DNA from 2 places in the Cellulosilyticum sp. WCF-2 genome. Region 2 is predicted to be linked to the other one. Evidence: a T-box and tRNA genes for the amino acid it is inferred to sense, from the RefSeq annotation. Region 2 holds a T-box; the other holds one or more tRNA genes.
What was found. A T-box is a leader RNA that pairs with one kind of tRNA and senses whether it is charged. The one in region 2 lies ahead of asnS (asparagine--tRNA ligase), so its partner is inferred to be a tRNA-Asn.
Positions count from the first base shown of each region.

Region 1: it has a tRNA-Asn gene. The T-box ahead of asnS (asparagine--tRNA ligase) is inferred to sense a tRNA for this amino acid. The anticodon was not compared.

Region 1 covers NZ_CP034675.1:4,367,127-4,376,881, forward strand. The annotation lists gene EKH84_RS19830 (hypothetical protein) at 1-195, opposite strand, end outside; gene EKH84_RS19835 (DUF6709 family protein) at 337-1,413, opposite strand; tRNA gene EKH84_RS19840 (tRNA-Thr) at 2,031-2,103, opposite strand; tRNA gene EKH84_RS19845 (tRNA-Arg) at 2,108-2,181, opposite strand; tRNA gene EKH84_RS19850 (tRNA-Arg) at 2,232-2,305, opposite strand; tRNA gene EKH84_RS19855 (tRNA-Leu) at 2,333-2,416, opposite strand; tRNA gene EKH84_RS19860 (tRNA-Val) at 2,423-2,495, opposite strand; tRNA gene EKH84_RS19865 (tRNA-Asp) at 2,543-2,616, opposite strand; tRNA gene EKH84_RS19870 (tRNA-Ile) at 2,646-2,719, opposite strand; tRNA gene EKH84_RS19875 (tRNA-Thr) at 2,743-2,815, opposite strand; tRNA gene EKH84_RS19880 (tRNA-Glu) at 2,830-2,901, opposite strand; tRNA gene EKH84_RS19885 (tRNA-Asn) at 2,911-2,982, opposite strand; rRNA gene EKH84_RS19890 (23S ribosomal RNA) at 3,095-5,995, opposite strand; tRNA gene EKH84_RS19895 (tRNA-Ala) at 6,228-6,300, opposite strand; tRNA gene EKH84_RS19900 (tRNA-Ile) at 6,354-6,427, opposite strand; rRNA gene rrf (5S ribosomal RNA) at 6,433-6,550, opposite strand; rRNA gene EKH84_RS19910 (16S ribosomal RNA) at 6,696-8,219, opposite strand; tRNA gene EKH84_RS19915 (tRNA-Ser) at 8,371-8,459, opposite strand; tRNA gene EKH84_RS19920 (tRNA-Ser) at 8,493-8,578, opposite strand; gene ispD (2-C-methyl-D-erythritol 4-phosphate cytidylyltransferase) at 8,846-9,544, opposite strand; gene EKH84_RS19930 (APC family permease) at 9,725-9,755, shown strand, end outside.
Region 2 covers NZ_CP034675.1:3,494,802-3,504,556, forward strand. The annotation lists gene EKH84_RS15795 (GH36-type glycosyl hydrolase domain-containing protein) at 1-1,647, opposite strand, end outside; gene EKH84_RS15800 (DUF4435 domain-containing protein) at 1,789-2,655, opposite strand; gene EKH84_RS15805 (AAA family ATPase) at 2,655-3,797, opposite strand; gene EKH84_RS15810 (hypothetical protein) at 3,946-4,314, opposite strand; gene asnS (asparagine--tRNA ligase) at 4,466-5,857, opposite strand; T-box leader at 5,967-6,195, opposite strand; gene EKH84_RS15820 (TrmH family RNA methyltransferase) at 6,312-7,103, opposite strand; gene EKH84_RS15825 (potassium channel family protein) at 7,096-7,758, opposite strand; gene EKH84_RS15830 (TrkH family potassium uptake protein) at 7,774-9,195, opposite strand; gene pyk (pyruvate kinase) at 9,346-9,755, opposite strand, start outside.

The DNA.
Region 1 (9,755 bases), 870 kb from region 2:
TACAACAGGTGGTACTTCCTTTATAAATAATTTCATGTCATAGTCCTGAATATCCCCAGCACCTATTAATAATGATTCTACATACTCTCTATTGGGATAAGTCTGCATGCAGATTACTATTAATAAAACACACCAAATCAATAACCTTTTTAGATAGTGTTGCCTTATCTCTTTGTTTAATCCTTTAGCCTGCATTTTTCTCCTCATACTCATCAATCATATTTTTACATTTTATATTATAAGGGGAACTAGATGATAGTTCCCCCTCTCTTAAGATTTTACTTCAACTGAAGTGATACGTCTATTAGATCATGTATTGAGAAATAAATCCTTTTCTTAGACTTCTTCTATCCCTGTATCTTGTATTTGATTAAGGCTTATTATTTTCTTATTCGCTTCAATTTCATCTAACATAATCTGTCTTTGCTTTTTCCATAGGTTATGTGTTTGACTAGTTTCACCATAATAAATCCATGGAATCATTTCTTTTAACTGGTTTAGAACTTGAGTATGATTCATTTCGGTTAGGGTATTTATTACAAACTTGTCCCCATCCTTGGTATGTATATAAAGCGCATAATATTGTACTTCACTAATGCCTTTTAACTTCGTATAAACCCATATAATATTCTCAAGTTTCACTGCGCAAGTGTTTAACTTAGTGGAAACAATCCAGTTCTCTGTAATCATTTGTCCTTTTCCTGCGTAGATGGGTTGTTCACTCTCAATTTCATCTATAACACTGGTTATTTCACCATACTTTTTCAGATGCCTTATTCCTTTCATCCCCTTAAAGTTGATTAGGTAAATAACATATTTAATAAGATATATTATCATTGCTAAGCCAAAAATTACAATCGCACCAGTAACAATATAATTAACAATTAAACGGCTCTTTGACTCCATATATAGTACTTTAGGTGCAAAGTCTTCCTCAGTGAATTCAGTTCCATAGTATGAGTTAAAATCTTTTATTACCTCTGGTAATAATTCACTATATCGGTCTACTTCACTTGTATTTTTAATATAACCCACCATATCTTCAGTTAATAATACATCTGGATCTTCATCTGCGGTACTTGGATAAACGCAAATAATCATTTTATTACCTAGCTGCGTTAAATATATACCATCAGTTTTTCTTTCTTTAGAACTAGGTGTTTCTTGCTCATATAGGTAAAAATAGGTATTTAAAATATATAATTCATCTAAATTCGTAATAGGTGGTAGCATCTGTTCATAGTATTCATCGTAGTTTTCCTCTTGTTGTAAAACTATAGGTTTTATAAGTGACTTTAAATAATCTTTATTTTGATATCCAAAAAAACTTAATCCCCCACAAATCACTCCCAAAATAACTATCCACATTAAATTGTTTTTAATTGCACTCTTCTTTAACAACCCTTGTTCCATAATTCTCCCCTTTTCTTCTTATTCTAAATCCTCTATTTTAATAATCTAACCCTAATTCTCCTTTCCATCGTATTTAGGTTTAATGTATTAAATAATCTACCTTTAAGACATTAAAAGTATTAAAGTGTTCCTAAGTCATTTAAATTATATATTATTTTTTTTATATTATCAATATTTAATGTAATCATTTTGAAACTATATATAGTCTTTCATCACAAAAAAAGTAGGCTACTAGTATTTAAATTCCTATAGCCTACTCTTTAACTATCTCAACTTTTCTTCTACTATTCTATAACTTAGAACTAGTATTTAACTTATCATAAATTTCATTAGTATCCAAATAATAAAGTTGTTTCATGATATCCCCCTTTCTATATATACTATATTTTTGATGTTCTAAAATTAATAATACTTATTTTAAATTCCGTCATTTACAAGTAAAGTCTCAACAATATTGATAACTAAAAAAAGTAGTTAGAAACATTTTTAGCGCTTCTAACTACCCTCTTATACACTACTCTTCAATCAAAAACTTCTTTATTATATCTGGATAAATAGTCTATGATATATATTAATTCAAACAACAAAAAAACACCCTAAGGTGTTCTAATTCAAAAAGCCGACGATCGGACTCGAACCGATAACCTGCTGATTACAAGTCAGCTGCTCTGCCAATTGAGCCACGTCGGCAAAACGTGCACAGAAGGATTCGAACCCTCGGCCTTCTGATCCGTAGTCAGACGCTCTATCCAGCTGAGCTATGCGCACATGATGTCAATTTTATATTTTATTTTACTTCTATAATATCTTATAGAAAACGTGCACAGAAGGATTCGAACCCTCGGCCTTCTGATCCGTAGTCAGACGCTCTATCCAGCTGAGCTATGCGCACTTATTTATTGATAATTACTTAAAAATATGCCCGAGACCGGAATCGAACCGGTACGAGGGTTAGCTCGCAGGATTTTAAGTCCTGTGCGTCTGCCAGTTCCGCCACTCGGGCATATGATGGTCGCTATAGGGCTCGAACCTATGACCCCCTGCTTGTAAGGCAGGTGCTCTCCCAGCTGAGCTAAGCGACCATATTAATGGCATATTTTTATTTATTAGTTAAAACAACTAACTAATACGACCCAGAAGGGACTCGAACCCTCGACCTCCGCCGTGACAGGGCGGCGTGCTAACCAACTGTACCACTGGGCCTTATTTACTTACATTTTAATGAGCTATGATGGACCCTCGGGGACTCGAACCCAGGACCGTCCGGTTATGAGCCGGATGCTCTAACCAACTGAGCTAAGGGTCCATATCACTACATTATATGTAGCAAGCCGACGATCGGACTCGAACCGATAACCTGCTGATTACAAGTCAGCTGCTCTGCCAATTGAGCCACGTCGGCATATTAAAATGTAATGACCCGTACGAGAATCGAACTCGTGTTACCGCCGTGAAAGGGCGGTGTCTTGACCGCTTGACCAACGGGCCTTATTTAAACTCCCCGAGTAGGGTTCGAACCTACGACCCTCCGGTTAACAGCCGGATGCTCTGCCGCTGAGCTATCGAGGATTATTTCTTTTACTCTCTTGAGCACTTATGAAGTATATCATATCTATTGACTTATGTCAACACCTTTATACTTCCAAAACTAAACACAATTTTTTATTCAACCTTTATTATCTAGGTCAAACCCTCGAACCGTTAGTATTGGTCACCTCAATGTATTACTACACTTACAGCTCCAACCTATCTACCTCATAGTCTCTAAGGGGTCTTACTCCTTTCGGATGGGAAATCTTATCTTGTGGTCTGCTTCACGCTTAGATGCCTTCAGCGTTTATCAGATCCAGACTTGGCTACTCTGCTATGCCTTTGGTAAGACAACAGATGCACCAGTGGTCCGTCCATCCCGGTCCTCTCGTACTAAGGACAGCTCCACTCAAATTTCCTGCGCCCACGACGGATAGGGACCGAACTGTCTCACGACGTTCTGAACCCAGCTCGCGTACCGCTTTAATGGGCGAACAGCCCAACCCTTGGAACCTGCTTCAGCTCCAGGATGCGATGAGCCGACATCGAGGTGCCAAACCTCCCCGTCGATGTGAACTCTTGGGGAGATAAGCCTGTTATCCCCGGGGTAGCTTTTATCCGTTGAGCGATGGCAATCCCACTTTCATACCACCGGATCACTAAGTCCTACTTTCGTACCTGCTCCACCCGTCGGTGTCGCAGTCAAGCAACCTTATGCCTTTGCACTCTTCGAATGGTTTCCGACCATTCTGAGGTTACCTTTGAGCGCCTCCGTTACTCTTTAGGAGGCGACCGCCCCAGTCAAACTGTCCACCTGACATTGTCCCAGACCCGGGTAACGGGCCATGGTTAGAAGTTAAGTATTACAAGAGAGGTATCCCACCGGCGACTCCACCTAGACTGGCGTCCAGATTTCTCAGTCTCCCTCCTATCCTGTACATGTAATACCCAACCTCAGTATCAAGCTACAGTAAAGCTCCACGGGGTCTTTCCGTCCTGTCGCGGGTAACCAGCATCTTCACTGGTACTACAATTTCACCGGGTGCGCTGTCGAGACAGTGCCCAAATCATTACGCCTTTCGTGCGGGTCAGAACTTACCTGACAAGGAATTTCGCTACCTTAGGACCGTTATAGTTACGGCCGCCGTTTACTGGGCTTAAGTTCAAAGCTTCGTCCTTAGACTAACCTCTCCCCTTAACCTTCCAGCACCGGGCAGGCGTCAGCCCTTATACATCACCTTTCGGTTTAGCAAAGACCTGTGTTTTTGTTAAACAGTTGCTTGGGCCTATTCTCTGCGGCCTACCTAAGTAGGCACCCCTTCTCCCTAAGTTACGGGGTCATTTTGCCGAGTTCCTTAACAACGCTTCTCCCGTCGGCCTTAGGATTCTCTCCTCATCCACCTGTGTCGGTTTACGGTACGGGTACCTATCACGCAATAGCAGCTTTTCTCGGCAGTGTGGATTCAGCAACTTCTCTACTTTTATTTCGATCCCCATCATACTTCATCCTCGCCTAACGGATTTGCCTATTAGGTGCGACTTTGTGCTTGGCCCAGGATACCATTCCTGGGTTTGCTTATCCTCCTGCGTCCCTGCAGTTCTGATAATAGGTAGTACTGGAATATGAACCAGTTGTCCATCGACTACGACTTTCGTCCTCGCCTTAGGTCCCGACTTACCCAGAGCAGATCAGCTTTACTCTGGAAACCTTGGATATTCGGCCTACAAGATTCTCACTTGTATCTCGCTACTCATTCCGGCATTCTCACTTGTAATTACTCCACAGCTCCTTACGGTACTGCTTCTGCGTCGTTACAACGCTCCTCTACCAATCCACTATTGTGAATTCCATAGCTTCGGTGGTGTGTTTTAGCCCCGGACATTTTCGGCGCAAGATCTCTCGACTAGTGAGCTATTACGCACTCTTTGAATGAGTGGCTGCTTCTAAGCCAACATCCTAGTTGTCTTCGAAATCTCACATCCTTTTCCACTTAACACACACTTGGGGACCTTAGCTGATGGTCTGGACTGTTTTCCTTTTGACCACGTGTCTTATCACTCGTAGTCTGACTGCTGACGGTATCTTGATGGCATTCTTAGTTTGATATGCTTCGGTAAGCTTGTGGGCCCCCTAGGCAATTCAGTGCTTTACCTCCATTAGACTCCTATCAACGCTAGCCCTAAAGCTATTTCGAGGAGAACCAGCTATCTCCGGGTTCGATTGGAATTTCTCCGCTACCCACACGTCATCTCCACCTTTTTCAACAGATGTGAGTTCGGACCTCCATTACCTTTTACGGTAACTTCATCCTGCACATGGGTAGGTCACCCGGTTTCGGGTCTACTAACAATGACTATTTTGGCGCCCTATTCAGACTTGGTTTCCCTTCGGCTTCGTACCTCCTGGTACTTAACCTTGCCACAGCTAGTAACTCGCCGGACCGTTCTACAAAAAGTACGCGGTTGCGCATCATATGGCGCTTCCACTGCTTGTAAACATAGAGTTTCAGGTTCTCTTTCACTCCCCTCCCGGGGTTCTTTTCACCTTTCCTTCACAGTACTATGCGCTATCGGTCACCGAGGAGTATTTAGGCTTGGGGGGTGGTCCCCCCGGCTTCCCACAAGGTTTCTCGTGTCTCGTGGTACTCTGGATACTGCTAGGCTTCACTTGGATTTCGCTTACGGGATTATCACCCTCTTTGATGAGACTTTCCAGACTCTTCAGCTATCCGCATTCTTGCCATGACGCAGTCCTCAACCCCAGATTACAAGTAATCTGGTTTGGCCTGTTTCCCTTTCGCTCGCCGCTACTTAGGAAATCGATGTTTCTTTCTCCTCCTGAAGGTACTTAGATGTTTCAGTTCCCTTCGTTCCCTTCCTATAGTTATGGATTGGCTATAGGATGACAGAGGTTTGCTCTGCCAGGTTTCCCCATTCGGATATCCACGGATCAATGTTTATTTGCAACTCCCCGTAGCTTTTCGCAGCTTATCACGTCCTTCATCGGCTCTCGGTGCCAAGGCATCCACTCTACGCTCTTAGTAGCTTGACCTATAATGATTAACTTTCGTTAATCGGTCGTTTGTGCCTTGTTAATCAACTTTCGTTGAATACAAAGAATATTTATTATCGGTTAAATTGTAGATTTTACACCCTGACAAACATTTTTGCACTAATGTGCGTGTACATTTATCGTTAGGCGCAAGTTATATTGCTATAACTTACAAATCTATTTTAAATTGTGTTTAGTTTTCAAAGTACAAATTGTCCTATTGTAAGGACAGTGGAGATTAAGGGATTCGAACCCTTGACCCCCTGCGTGCAAGGCAGGTGCTCTCCCAACTGAGCTAAACCCCCATATGGTGTTTTTTATTATTGAGTTAATCCTATCATCACTTCTTAAAAGTGAATAGGCCCGAGTGGACTCGAACCACCGACCTCACGCTTATCAGGCGTGCGCTCTAACCACCTGAGCTACGAGCCTATAAAATGTGGCAACCACTTACTCTCCCAGTCAGTCTCCCGACAAGTACCATCAGCCGCTTAGGTCTTAACCTACGTGTTCGGAATGGAAACGGGTGTTTCCCCTAAGCGCATCATCACCACAAATTTATTAGAATTCAATTTTACACTAGATCTTAAGCAACACCTCACCGCCGTTTCACTTCGGTTCGGTGCTTTGATAGTTACATCTAGCGATGAACTCTCAAAACAAAACAGTAACTATTAAACCAGCAATTCTTATTCCTTAGAAAGGAGGTGATCCAGCCGCACCTTCCGATACGGCTACCTTGTTACGACTTCACCCCAGTTATTGGTTTTGCCTTAGACGGCTCCCTCCCCGAAGGGTTGGGTCACCGGCGTTGGGCCCCCCCAACTCCCATGGTGTGACGGGCGGTGTGTACAAGACCCGGGAACGTATTCACCGCGACATTCTGATTCGCGATTACTAGCGATTCCAACTTCATGTAGTCGAGTTGCAGACTACAATCCGAACTGGGACTGCTTTTTTGAGGTTTGCTGACTCTCGCGAGATCGCTTCCCTTTGTAGCAGCCATTGTAGCACGTGTGTAGCCCTAAACATAAGGGGCATGATGATTTGACGTCATCCCCACCTTCCTCCAAGTTATCCCTGGCAGTCTCTCTAGAGTGCCCAACTTAATGCTGGCTACTAAAGATAGGGGTTGCGCTCGTTGCGGGACTTAACCCAACATCTCACGACACGAGCTGACGACAACCATGCACCACCTGTCACTTCTGCTCTAGCAAGCTAGAGAAAGAGGCATTACCCTCTAGTCAAAAGGATGTCAAGTTTAGGTAAGGTTCTTCGCGTTGCTTCGAATTAAACCACATGCTCCACCGCTTGTGCGGGTCCCCGTCAATTCCTTTGAGTTTCAATCTTGCGATCGTACTTCCCAGGTGGAATGCTTAATGTGTTAACTTCGGCACCGAGACCCGTAAGCCCCGACACCTAGCATTCATCGTTTACAGCGTGGACTACCAGGGTATCTAATCCTGTTTGCTCCCCACGCTTTCGTGCCTCAGCGTCAGTTATGGTCCAGAAAGCCGCCTTCGCTACTGGTGTTCCTCCGAATCTCTACGCATTTCACCGCTACACTCGGAATTCCACTTTCCTCTCCCACACTCTAGTTCATCAGTTTCAGAAGCAGCTTAGAGGTTGAGCCCTAAATTTCACTTCTGACTTAACAAACCGCCTACGCACCCTTTACACCCAGTAAATCCGGATAACGCTCGCTCCCTACGTATTACCGCGGCTGCTGGCACGTAGTTAGCCGGAGCTTCTTAGTCAGGTACCGTCATTTTTTCTTCCCTGCTGATAGAAGTTTACAATCCGAAGACCTTCTTCCTTCACGCGGCGTCGCTGCATCAGGCTTGCGCCCATTGTGCAATATTCCCCACTGCTGCCTCCCGTAGGAGTTTGGGCCGTGTCTCAGTCCCAATGTGGCCGTTCACCCTCTCAGGCCGGCTATGGATCGTCGCCTTGGTGGGCTGTTATCTCACCAACTAGCTAATCCAACGCGGGTCCATCCTATGCCGATAAATCTTTACTATAATAATCATGCGATTACCGATAGTTTATGCGGTATTAGCGTTCGTTTCCAAACGTTATCCCCCTGCATAGGGCAGGTTACCCACGCGTTACTCACCCGTCCGCCACTAAGTTCTAGGAGCAAGCTCCTATCACTTCGTTCGACTTGCATGTGTTAAGCACGCCGCCAGCGTTCATCCTGAGCCAGGATCAAACTCTCATATAAAAGTTTGTCCGTGTAGTATCTCTACTACTGACTATTTTACTTAGTACAAGTTGTACTGATTCTCATCTCTTATTAGAGACGTAATGAATCGACTGGTTTATAGTTACTATTTTGTTTTCAAAGTTCATTTTCAACCTTGTAATTTAAACAACGGAGAAGGAGGGATTTGAACCCTCGCGCCGCTATTAACGACCTACTCCCTTTCCAGGGGAGCCCCTTCGGCCACTTGGGTACTTCTCCATAGTGCTTCTCCACTATAAAAAACAAGATTAACGGAGAGACTGGGATTCGAACCCAGGGAGGTGTTACCCTCGCCGGTTTTCAAGACCGGTGCCTTAAACCAACTCGACCATCTCTCCATATTTCATTATCATTTCGACCTTAGCCGACCTAATAAATTCTACACTACTCATTTTATCTTGTCAATATTTATTCAACTCATTTCTTCTATAAACATTGCCTCGTCGTTAGTGCTTATTTAATATATCATAGCATTTGTCATAGGTCAACACTTTTTTAGTATTTTTTATTCCTTTTTTTAGTAGTCTTCGCTTCCTGTGAATTCTCATATTATTCTTATTGTATTATTACTTTTCCTTCCAATTAATCTATTTTTCCTTATCGTATTACCCCTTTTGATTTTTTAACACTGCTTCTCCTATTATTAAATCTTCTGGTGTTGTAATTTTTATATTCGTATAATCTCCCTGAACAATATATACTGCTTTTCCATACGCTTCAACTAACATACTATCATCTGTTACTGCTAGATTTTCGCTTTTGGCATATGCATATGCTTTTAATAATAATTCCTTTGAAAAGCTTTGTGGCGTTTGTATAGACCATAGAGTAGTACGATTAGGCGTATCTATCACCATTTGCTTTTTATTATCTACAACTTTAATTGTATCTTTTACAGGAACAGCTACAACTGTTGCTTCTTTTTCTATTGTTAATTTCAAAGCTTCTCGTATTATCTTTTCTTTAATGAATGGTCTCGCTCCATCATGAATCATGACATATTTAGTATCATTAGACGTTGCCAATAATCCATTATATACAGAATCCTGTCTTTCTGTTCCTCCCGATACAATTTTCCTTACTTTATTAAAAGAATACTTCTCTACAATATCCTTTTTCACTTTGTTAATCTCATCCTCTGACACTACTAGAATGATTTCTTGAATTAGCTCACATTTATCAAATGCCTCTATTGTATGCGCTAACACTTCTTTATTGCTTAATAAAATATATTGTTTCTTTATCGACATTCCCATACGTTTGCCACTACCGCCAGCTACTATAATTGCCGTTACTTTCTCCATCCTTCTGTCTTCTCCTTTATATAACATAATTTACTTTATATATACCCTCATTTAATCTTTATTATATTTTCACTCATCTAATTTTGTAAATACAAAAAAAATCGTTGTTAATATCTATTCTTACCTATATAATTGATTTATTATTTGTTATTGACTTATGACAACAAAGGGAGGATTTACATGACATCAAAAAACAAATATGGTCTTTTGA
Region 2 (9,755 bases):
CTCCATCTTTTCAACTTCAGCAGTTGCACGAGTAGCTTCTGCTTCATTGCCAATTTCTTTACAAAGTGCTACATACTCTTTACCGATCATCACATACATACCAGCGATGAAAACGGATTCTGCAACACCACCTTCTTGATTTTCTGTTGTTTGGAAAGACTCTCCTGGTGTGTTAGAGAAACAGTTAAGATTCAAACAGTCATTCCAGTCAGCACGACCAATTAGTGGAAGACCATGAGGTCCAAGGTTATTGGTAACATGATCAAGAGATACTCTTAAGTGATCAAATAAAGTGGCTTTGTTATTTTCATCATTATCAAATGGTACCATTTCTTTAAGAATATCTAAATCACCAGATTCTTTGATATAAGCAGTTGTTCCTAAGATTAACCATAATGGGTCATCGTTAAAACCACTTCCGATGTCATTGTTACCTTTTTTAGTAAGTGGTTGATATTGATGATAGCAACCACCATCTTCAAATTGAGTAGACGCAATATCAATGATTCTTTCTCTCGCTCTTTCTGGAATTTGATGAACAAATCCAAGGAGGTCTTGGTTAGAATCTCTAAATCCCATACCACGGCCAATACCTGATTCAAAGTAAGAAGCACTTCTTGACATATTGAAAGTAACCATACATTGATATGGGTTCCAGATATTAACCATACGATTTAATTTTTCATCATCACTTTGTAAGGTGTAATGAGAAAGAAGTTTATCCCATGAACCTTTAAGTGCTGCAAAAGCTGCTTCTACAGCTTCATCAGTTGCAAAACGAGACATTAATGCTTCTGCTGGTTTTTTATTAATGATTCCTTTAGACTCCCACTTTTCATCTTGTGGATTTTCAATATAACCTAAAGTGAATACAAATACTTTTTCTTCTCCTGGTGCAAGCTCTACATTGATTTGATGTGCTGCCACTGGTGACCAACCACTTGCTACAGAATTTTTACATTCACCCTTCATGACGCTGTCTGGTGCTTCAAAACCATTGTAAAGACCTACAAAGCTGTCACGGTCTGTATCATAACCATCTACAGGTACGTTAACAGAATAGAAAGCATAATGATTCCTTCTCTCTTTGTACTCTGTTTTATGATAAATGGTACTACCTACAATTTCAACTTCACCTGTACTAAAGTTTCTTTGGAAGTTAGTTGTATCGTCTTGTGCATCCCATAAACACCACTCAATGAATGAAAACAACTTAAAGTCCTTTTTAGCATCAGAAGTATTTTTTATTTTAAGTCTATGTATTTCAGCATTTTCACCATTTGGCACAAAAGCAAGCTGCTCTACACGAATGCCATTTCTTTCTCCTGTGAAAATAGAATAACCTAAACCATGACGGCACTCATAAAAATCTAATTCTTTCTTTACAGGCTTCCAAGTATGTGACCATACATCACCATTATCGTTAATGTAGAAATAACGACCACCATTATCAATAGGCACACTATTATATCTGAATCTTGTTATTCTTCTAAGCTTTGCATCTTTATAAAAAGAATAGCCACCACTAGTGTTAGAAATGAGTCCAAAAAAGGCTTCGCTTCCTAAATAATTAATCCATGGATAAGGTGTTTGTGGGGTAGTAATAACATATTCTCTTCTCGCATCATCAAAATGACCATATTTCATAGACGACTCTCCTCGCTTCTTCAGTTTATTATTTCCTAAGCATAATTTTATTTCAAATACGCTGAAAGTAAATGGAGAAAATTGCTTGTCTTTTTCATAAAAATTTACACATTTTTTCAAACAATTTTTAAGGTAGTTATTTTACTTTTTAAATAAATAATAACCCTGTTCTTTATTCTCCCAAGTTACAAGTTGTTTATAGAGCTGTGTTTGTTTAAAATCTTCCTTGGTATAAGCTAATCTAAAATTACCTTCTAATTGCCCTGGAAACAAATTCTTAGCATTATAGTTACCAAAAACGTGCATTAATCCTAGATTAATCACTACCATCAAATCATGTCCACAACATACTTGCCATTCATCATGATGTCTTGCTTTTAATTTTTTTACCTCTTTACTTATTAGACTACTCTCCATTTCTTTTGCTTTTTTACTTCCAAAAAGAACGTAATCTATAAGTCTTGATAAATCCACTTCCAAGGTTTTAGTATCTATAAACTTTTCAAATTCCAGATTAGAAAAACGAAGGCCTAGTTGTTCCTTTAACGAATACCATCTTAAATAACCAATAAGTGCTACCTGTTTTATAAGGTAATCCCTAATAGGCATTTTAATGTGGGATTCGAATTTCATATATTTTTCTTTATCTCCATATTCGATACATATATTTTCAAAAGCATTAGACTTAATAAGCATACATTCTAAATCATGTCCATCTGTAACAAATACGTTAGGTATCACTTCTAACTCTGGCTCTAAACCATCGAAATCTCTATCTGTAATTCCTAAAATACCCAAAGCCTTTTCCTCATTAAATACTTTAATACATGCCTCTACATTTTGTTTACTATCTGCTATAATCACTTCACAACAGCTAGGATCAATAAACTTACTATATAGTCTAAAGTCTGTAATTCCTTCCACTACCAAAAAGCTTTTATCTTTTTTCCCACTTCGTAGCATCTTAAGCTTAGTCACTAATCTGGTTGCACTCATATACTGCTTCATCAGCATTCCTCCAAACCAGTTGTTAAGTCCCATCTTCCATTAATGATATCTGGTGAATGTGTAGCAATAATTAATTTCACCTTCGTTAACGCTGCAATAGCTTCCATATCTTCAAGGAAGCTCTGTTGCCATGCAATATGCAAAGAAATCTCTGGTTCATCTATTAAGATAAGTGCGTTAGCAGGTGATTTAAATAAGAGTTTAAAAAGCAAAATCAGTTCATTTTGCTCTCCTGAAGAAAGTTTATCTGCTCGTAATTTTTCCTTCGTAGGTACTTTAAATACAAAACCATCCTTCATATTGACTTCCATTACTTTATAAGAAAAGCGCTTATTAATTAAAGTAGCTAATAAATTAATTTTAGTTGCCAAACTTTCAAAAGCTCTTAACTTTTCATGACTATCTTCAATATATAAAGTTAGCACTTTAAGAATTTTTTCATCTACTTGTGAAAGTTCTTCTGGTAAAGCTACTGGAACATTGGAAAAAAGCCCTGCACTTTCTAAAATGGTTCGTTTTTTCTCTAATTCTTGTAACTGCTCCCTTATCTCTTCTATACTTAGGTAAGATGCTTCTGTATCATTAAGGCGCTTAATCAGACGATTAGGAAAACTTCTATCTAACTCCTGTCCACAATAATTGGACTGTGCTAAAGCTTCTCTCATTAATTCACTTAATTCTTTAGCATACTCTAATACAGTGGGTAAAAACATGTGGGCAGCATCTGTATATTCCTTTTTCTCTAGCCATAGACGATCTGCATTAATTAAATAAATGGGCATTTCTTTAGTAATGCTTTTTAAACGATTTAAAATAGAAGCACTTAATTCAGCATTTTTGTCTAGACCTACTTGATAGGTCTCTTCAAATTGACCACTAATAAAATGATAGTACATTTCATTATTTTCCTTATAGACTTCCACTGTAATAGCTGGATCACAAACAATCATAAAACGTTTAAAGGGAATCTGCTGCAGTTCATCAATATAACCTTCTAAAATAGCTCTAATTAACTTCAAAATTGTTGTCTTACCATATCCATTAGGCGCATGAATAATTTTGAGACATTCCTCCTTATCAAAAGCAATGTCATAGTTATGAAGCCCATACAAATCTGTTACTTTAATATTTGTAATCAACATGCTACTCCCTCCCTATTATATGATAAGTCTATTATACCAATAAATGCTAAAAAAATCCTGCTTTATCAAAATATTTAACCAACACTTGAACAATAAAAAAGCTCGTAAGTCAACAAATTTACTGTTGCTTACAAGCTCTTTATCTTAGCTATTTCTTTTCAAAAATCAAAGTGCTACCATCCATATCCATATGTAATTGATTCTCTACAATTGAACATTCTATAGATTCACCATCAATAGTAGCTGTAATTTTCCCCTCTGCTTCTTGCCAAGTACCTTCTGATGATTCCCCCATAAAGACTCCTGTAAAAGTACCGTCTTGTTTAAACTCAAAGCTCATATCTAATTCTAACCCTAAACTCTCTTTTAAAGCAGCAGTGTCAACTTTAACGCCTTCACTTTCTCCACCTGCTAGACTCCAATTTCCTACAACCGCACTTTTTCCGCATCCTGATAAACACAATACCATCATAACGGATAAAATGCTCATGAGTACCATTGATTTTACTTGTTTCATTTTGATTCTCCCCTTTATTAATTTATTAACAATCACAGCAAGACTGATTATATATAATATATTATTTTTTGTCAATATTATATATATTCAGTTTTTATTACAAACCCCAAATAAAAAGGAGTTAAGCCACCGCTTAACTCCTTAAGAACAATTAAAATTCTGCTTGACCTGTCGTTCTTGGGAATGGGATAACGTCTCTAATATTAGTCATTCCTGTTAAATACATAATTAAACGTTCAAACCCTAAACCAAATCCTGCATGACGTGTACCACCAAATCTTCTTAAATCTAAGTACCACCAGTAATCTTCTTCTTTAAGACCAAGCTCTGCCATACGCTCTAAAAGAACCTCTAATCTTTCTTCCCTTTGGCTACCACCAATAAGTTCCCCAATACCTGGCACTAAAAGATCCATAGCCGCTACAGTTTTACCATCTTCATTCATTCTCATATAGAATGCTTTAATTTCTTTTGGATAGTTAGTAACAAATACTGGCTTTTTAAAGTGTTCTTCTGTTAAATAACGTTCATGTTCTGTTTGAAGATCACATCCCCAATAAACTGGATATTCGAATTTTTTACCACATTTTTCCAAGATTTGAACAGCTTCTGTATAGGTTACACGTCCAAAGTCAGCTGATGCTACGCCTTGAAGTCTTTCTAAAATACCTTTGTCAACAAATTGATTAAAGAACGCCATTTCCTCTTTTGCATTTTCAAGTACATAGTTAATAACAAATTTCACCATATCTTCTGCTAAACGCATATCGTCTTCAAGATCTGCAAAAGCAATTTCTGGTTCAATCATCCAAAACTCTGCAGCATGTCTTGGTGTATTAGATTTTTCTGCTCTAAAAGTTGGCCCAAAAGTATAAACATCTCTAAAAGCCATAGCAAATGTCTCTGCGGAAAGCTGACCTGATACTGTAAGACTAGCCATTTTACCAAAGAAATCTTCTTTGAAATCTACTTCACCATTTTCTGTTTTAGGAGGATGCACTGGATCTAAAGTTGTTACTCTAAACATTTCTCCAGCACCTTCACAGTCACTTGCTGTAATCAGTGGTGTATGTGCATATACAAAGCTTCTTTCTTGGAAAAACTTATGAATAGCATAAGCTGCTAAAGAACGTACTCTAAAAACAGCACCAAAGGTATTAGTACGTGGTCTAAGATAAGCAATTTGTCTCAGGTACTCAAAAGAATGTCTTTTCTTTTGAAGTGGATATTCAGGTGGGCATTCACCTTCTATTACTATCTGTGTTGCTTTTAACTCAAAGGGTTGCTTTTGGTTAGGTGTCATCACAAGATCACCTGTAACGATAATGGCTGCTCCTACTCCTAGTTTAGCCACTTCTTTAAAGTTTTCCAGTGTGTCCTCGAATACAATTTGAAGTGATTTAAAGAAAGTTCCGTCATTCACCTCGATAAACCCAAAAGTTTTTGAGTCTCTTACAGTTCTTACCCAGCCTGCTACTGTTAAGTTGGTTGGTTGTACCTCACTAGTACGCTGATACAGTGTTCTGATAGATGTTGTTTGCATGATGCTATGCCTCCTTATTTTAAACTCTTCTACTCTAATCACATAGTAAGCCTATGGCTTTACTCCAAAACTATGTGTATGGATATAACAAAAAAGCTTCGCCCCTCTCCAAAGGGACGAAGCTTGTACTCCGCGTTACCACCCTAGTTAATTACCAAAAGGTAATTCACCTCAAAAAGATATATCGGTCTTTACCCGGCTAAGCCTACTCATTGCCCGTAGCATTTTCGATTAGCAACTCCAAGAGGTTCTTCACGCATTAGATTCTACTAGCTTCCACCTACCGCTAGCTCTCTGAAAGTCATCTTAATGGCTACTCTTCTTTTCATCGTTATAACTATTTAACTGCTTAACATTATATGAAGTTTCTAGTTATTTGTCAAGTTCTACCTTTTATAAAAACCATGTTTAAAATTTTCCCATATCAGAGATATAATAATGACCGATGATCTATTCAATCGCCCTTTTGACATTGTCTTGTTATTTCATACATACAAATGCTTGTTGCTATCGCTGCGTTTAAAGATTCAGCTGCTCCTGGCATAGGAATAATCACTGTATGATCACTTGCTTCTTTTACACGTTCAGAAACGCCATTACCTTCATTGCCAATAATGATTGCTACCTTTTCCTCAAAGGTAACATCATAAATAGGTTTTGCACCAGGTATTAGCGCTGTTGTATATAAAGTAACACCTTTTTGTTTTAAGAAATCCATATAAGTATCTATCTCTTCTTCTATTACAATAGGTACATGAAATAATGAACTCATTGTAGATCGTACTACTTTGGGACTATAAAGGTCTACAGAACCTTTGGTAATGAATACCCCTTTAAAATCAAAGGCATGTGCTGTTCTAATAATGGTTCCTAAATTTCCTGGATCTTGTAAATTTTCTAGTACTAAATAATGGCCTGCTTCAATATTGAAGTGTACTAAATCATAGGTTGGCATATAAGCAACTGCCATAGCACCTTGAGGAGATTGGGTATCACTTATACTTTTATAAATCTCTTTAGACACCTCTAGCCTTTCCTCTGCCTTTACTGCTCCTAATTCTTTTTCATCTACTTCAGACGTTGTAATAAGATATTTGATTTTAACATGACTAGGAATTTCTTTTACCCCACGTATACCTTCAATAACAAATAAACCTTCTGACTTACGTGCGCTTTTCTTTTTTTGTAATTCCTTTATGTTTTTAATCACATTATTTTGAGGACTTGTTATTTGCTTTTTATTCATGCCTTTTAGCTTCCAATTCTTGAATAGATTTATTATTACCCACTACTACCAATAAATCATTTTCTTCTAAAATGTAATCTGGTCCAGGGGTTACATTAATATCACCGCCTCTTTCAACTGCAATAATATTAATGCCATATTTAGCGCGGATATTAATCTCTTTAATACTGCGACTTCTCCATTGTGGTAAAATAGAGATTTCCATTATACTATAATCACGTGAAAGCTGAATATAATCAATAATATTACCAGCTATAAGATTGGTGGCAATACGTTTACCCATATCTCTCTCAGGCAAAATAATACGATCTGCTCCTATTTTCTCTAGTACTCTTTGATGAATTTCCGTACTTGCTTTAGCCACAACATAAGGAATACCCATTTCTTTTAAAAGCAAAGTAGTCATTATACTAGATTGCATATCTTTACCAATTGCTACAATAGCCACATCGAAATTACGAATGCCTAATGAACGTAGGGTATCAATGTCTGTCACCTCTGCTTGTACTGCTTGCGTCACTACAGGTGAAATATCTTGCACCCTTTCTTCACATTTGTCTACACCCATTACTTCGTAGCCCGCATCTGCCAACGTAGTCGCTAGACTACTTCCAAATCGTCCTAATCCAAAGACCACAAATTGTTTTGCTTTCACAATAATCCTCCTCTATTATCCAACCATAACCTTTTCTTCTGGATATTGAATGTTTCCTTTATTTTTACTTTGTCTTACCATAAGGGCCATAGCCATTGTAATAGGTCCTAATCTTCCAATAAACATAACGATAATAATCGTAATCTTTCCTGTTATACTTAATAACGGCGTAATTCCTAAAGTCGTACCAACAGTAGCAAAAGCTGATATGGTTTCAAAAAGAATTTCCATAAACGTAAAGTCTTCTGATAAACTTAATACGCCTACAACAGTAAATACAACCATAACAGAAATCATAATAATTGTTAATGCACGTGTAATAATTTGAAGAGGTATTCTTCTTTTAAAAATAGTTGTTTGTTCATTACCTCTGATGGTTGAAATGGCACATAACATCAGTACCCCTACAGTAACTGTTTTGATCCCTCCTGCTGTACCAGCAGGTGAACCACCAATAAACATGAGCAATATTGTCACTAGTTTTGAAGTGTCTGTTAAACTAGCCAAATCCACCGTATTAAAACCAGCTGTACGTGGTGAAACAGATTGAAACATAGCCGCATATACCTTTTCTTTAAAAGTTAAAGGCCCTAAGGTTCCTGGATTTTTATATTCTAAAACAAATATCACAATAAATCCAATCAAAAGTAAGCTTATCGTTAAAATCCATACTAATCTAGTATGCACAGACATTTTGTTAAACGCCTGTTTCCACTTAAAATGCTTAGGCGCTTTTAATTTTCCTCGAATCATTTTATACGTATCAATCCATACACTAAATCCAAGTCCACCTACTACAATCAGTGACATAATAACTAAGTTAACTATACTATTTCCCACATAAGGCGTTAAACTCCTGGTTCCTATTAAGTCAAAGCCCGCATTACAAAAAGCGGAAATTGAATGGAAAATAGAATAAATAATACCTTTTATAAAACCATAGTCAGGAATAAATGCAAAGCATAATAAAAATGCACCTATTCCTTCTACCAGCAATGTTCCTTTTACAATATGCGTAGTAAAGCGAACAATCCCTGCAGTTGTATTGAAATTAAGCGCTTCTTGCATAATAAGCCTATTTTTAAGGGTAATCCTTTTTCCTAAAACAATAAATAACATACTTACTAAGGTCATAAACCCTAGTCCACCAATCTGAATACAAAATAAAATAACCGTTTTCCCAAAGCTACTCCAATGCATAGACGTATTCACTACTGTTAAACCCGTTACACACACCGCTGAGGTAGTGGTAAACAAAGCATCAATCAAAGACGTTGCTTCACCATTTGCCGCACTAATAGGTAATGACAATAGCAAAGTACCTAAAAGAATAACGATCAAAAAGCCACCTACCAAAATCTGAGCTGGATGAAGATTCTGTCTTTGTATAAAGCCTCGCTTTACCTTAATAAACCCTGGTGCCTCACTCTGTTTCATGTCTTTCTCTCCTTAAATAGCAAATGAACTTTTTACTTATTTTATACTATATTTCTAAAAATATCTACTTTGACTTCATTTTAATTAAATCTTTAACCAAGATTCATTAAAAGCAATAAGGAGCCATCTTATAGATAGCCCCTTGATTTATTATGCTTTATGTACTACGCCATTATAGATATAGCCATTTCTGCTATCTACAGTAATAACAGTAGCATTTTTAAGTCCTTCTATAATCCCATTAGCCCCAATAATAACGGGAATATCTAACGTTCTCCCAACTATTACGGCATGATTATTTTCTTCAAGTGCACTTTCTTCTACAACAATAGCACTTGCTTTTTTCATATAAGGTAAATATTCGTTGCTCGTTTTATGAGCTACTAAAATATCCCCTTGTTTAAAATATTGATCAGCTTCGTCTAATACTTTAATCACACTGGCGCGTGCTGTGATAGACTTATTGCCGAAACCCACGCCTTTAGTAAGTACGTTTCCCACGTATTGTACCTTCATAATATTACTTGTACCTTCTGCCCCTAATGGTACCCCTGTTGATA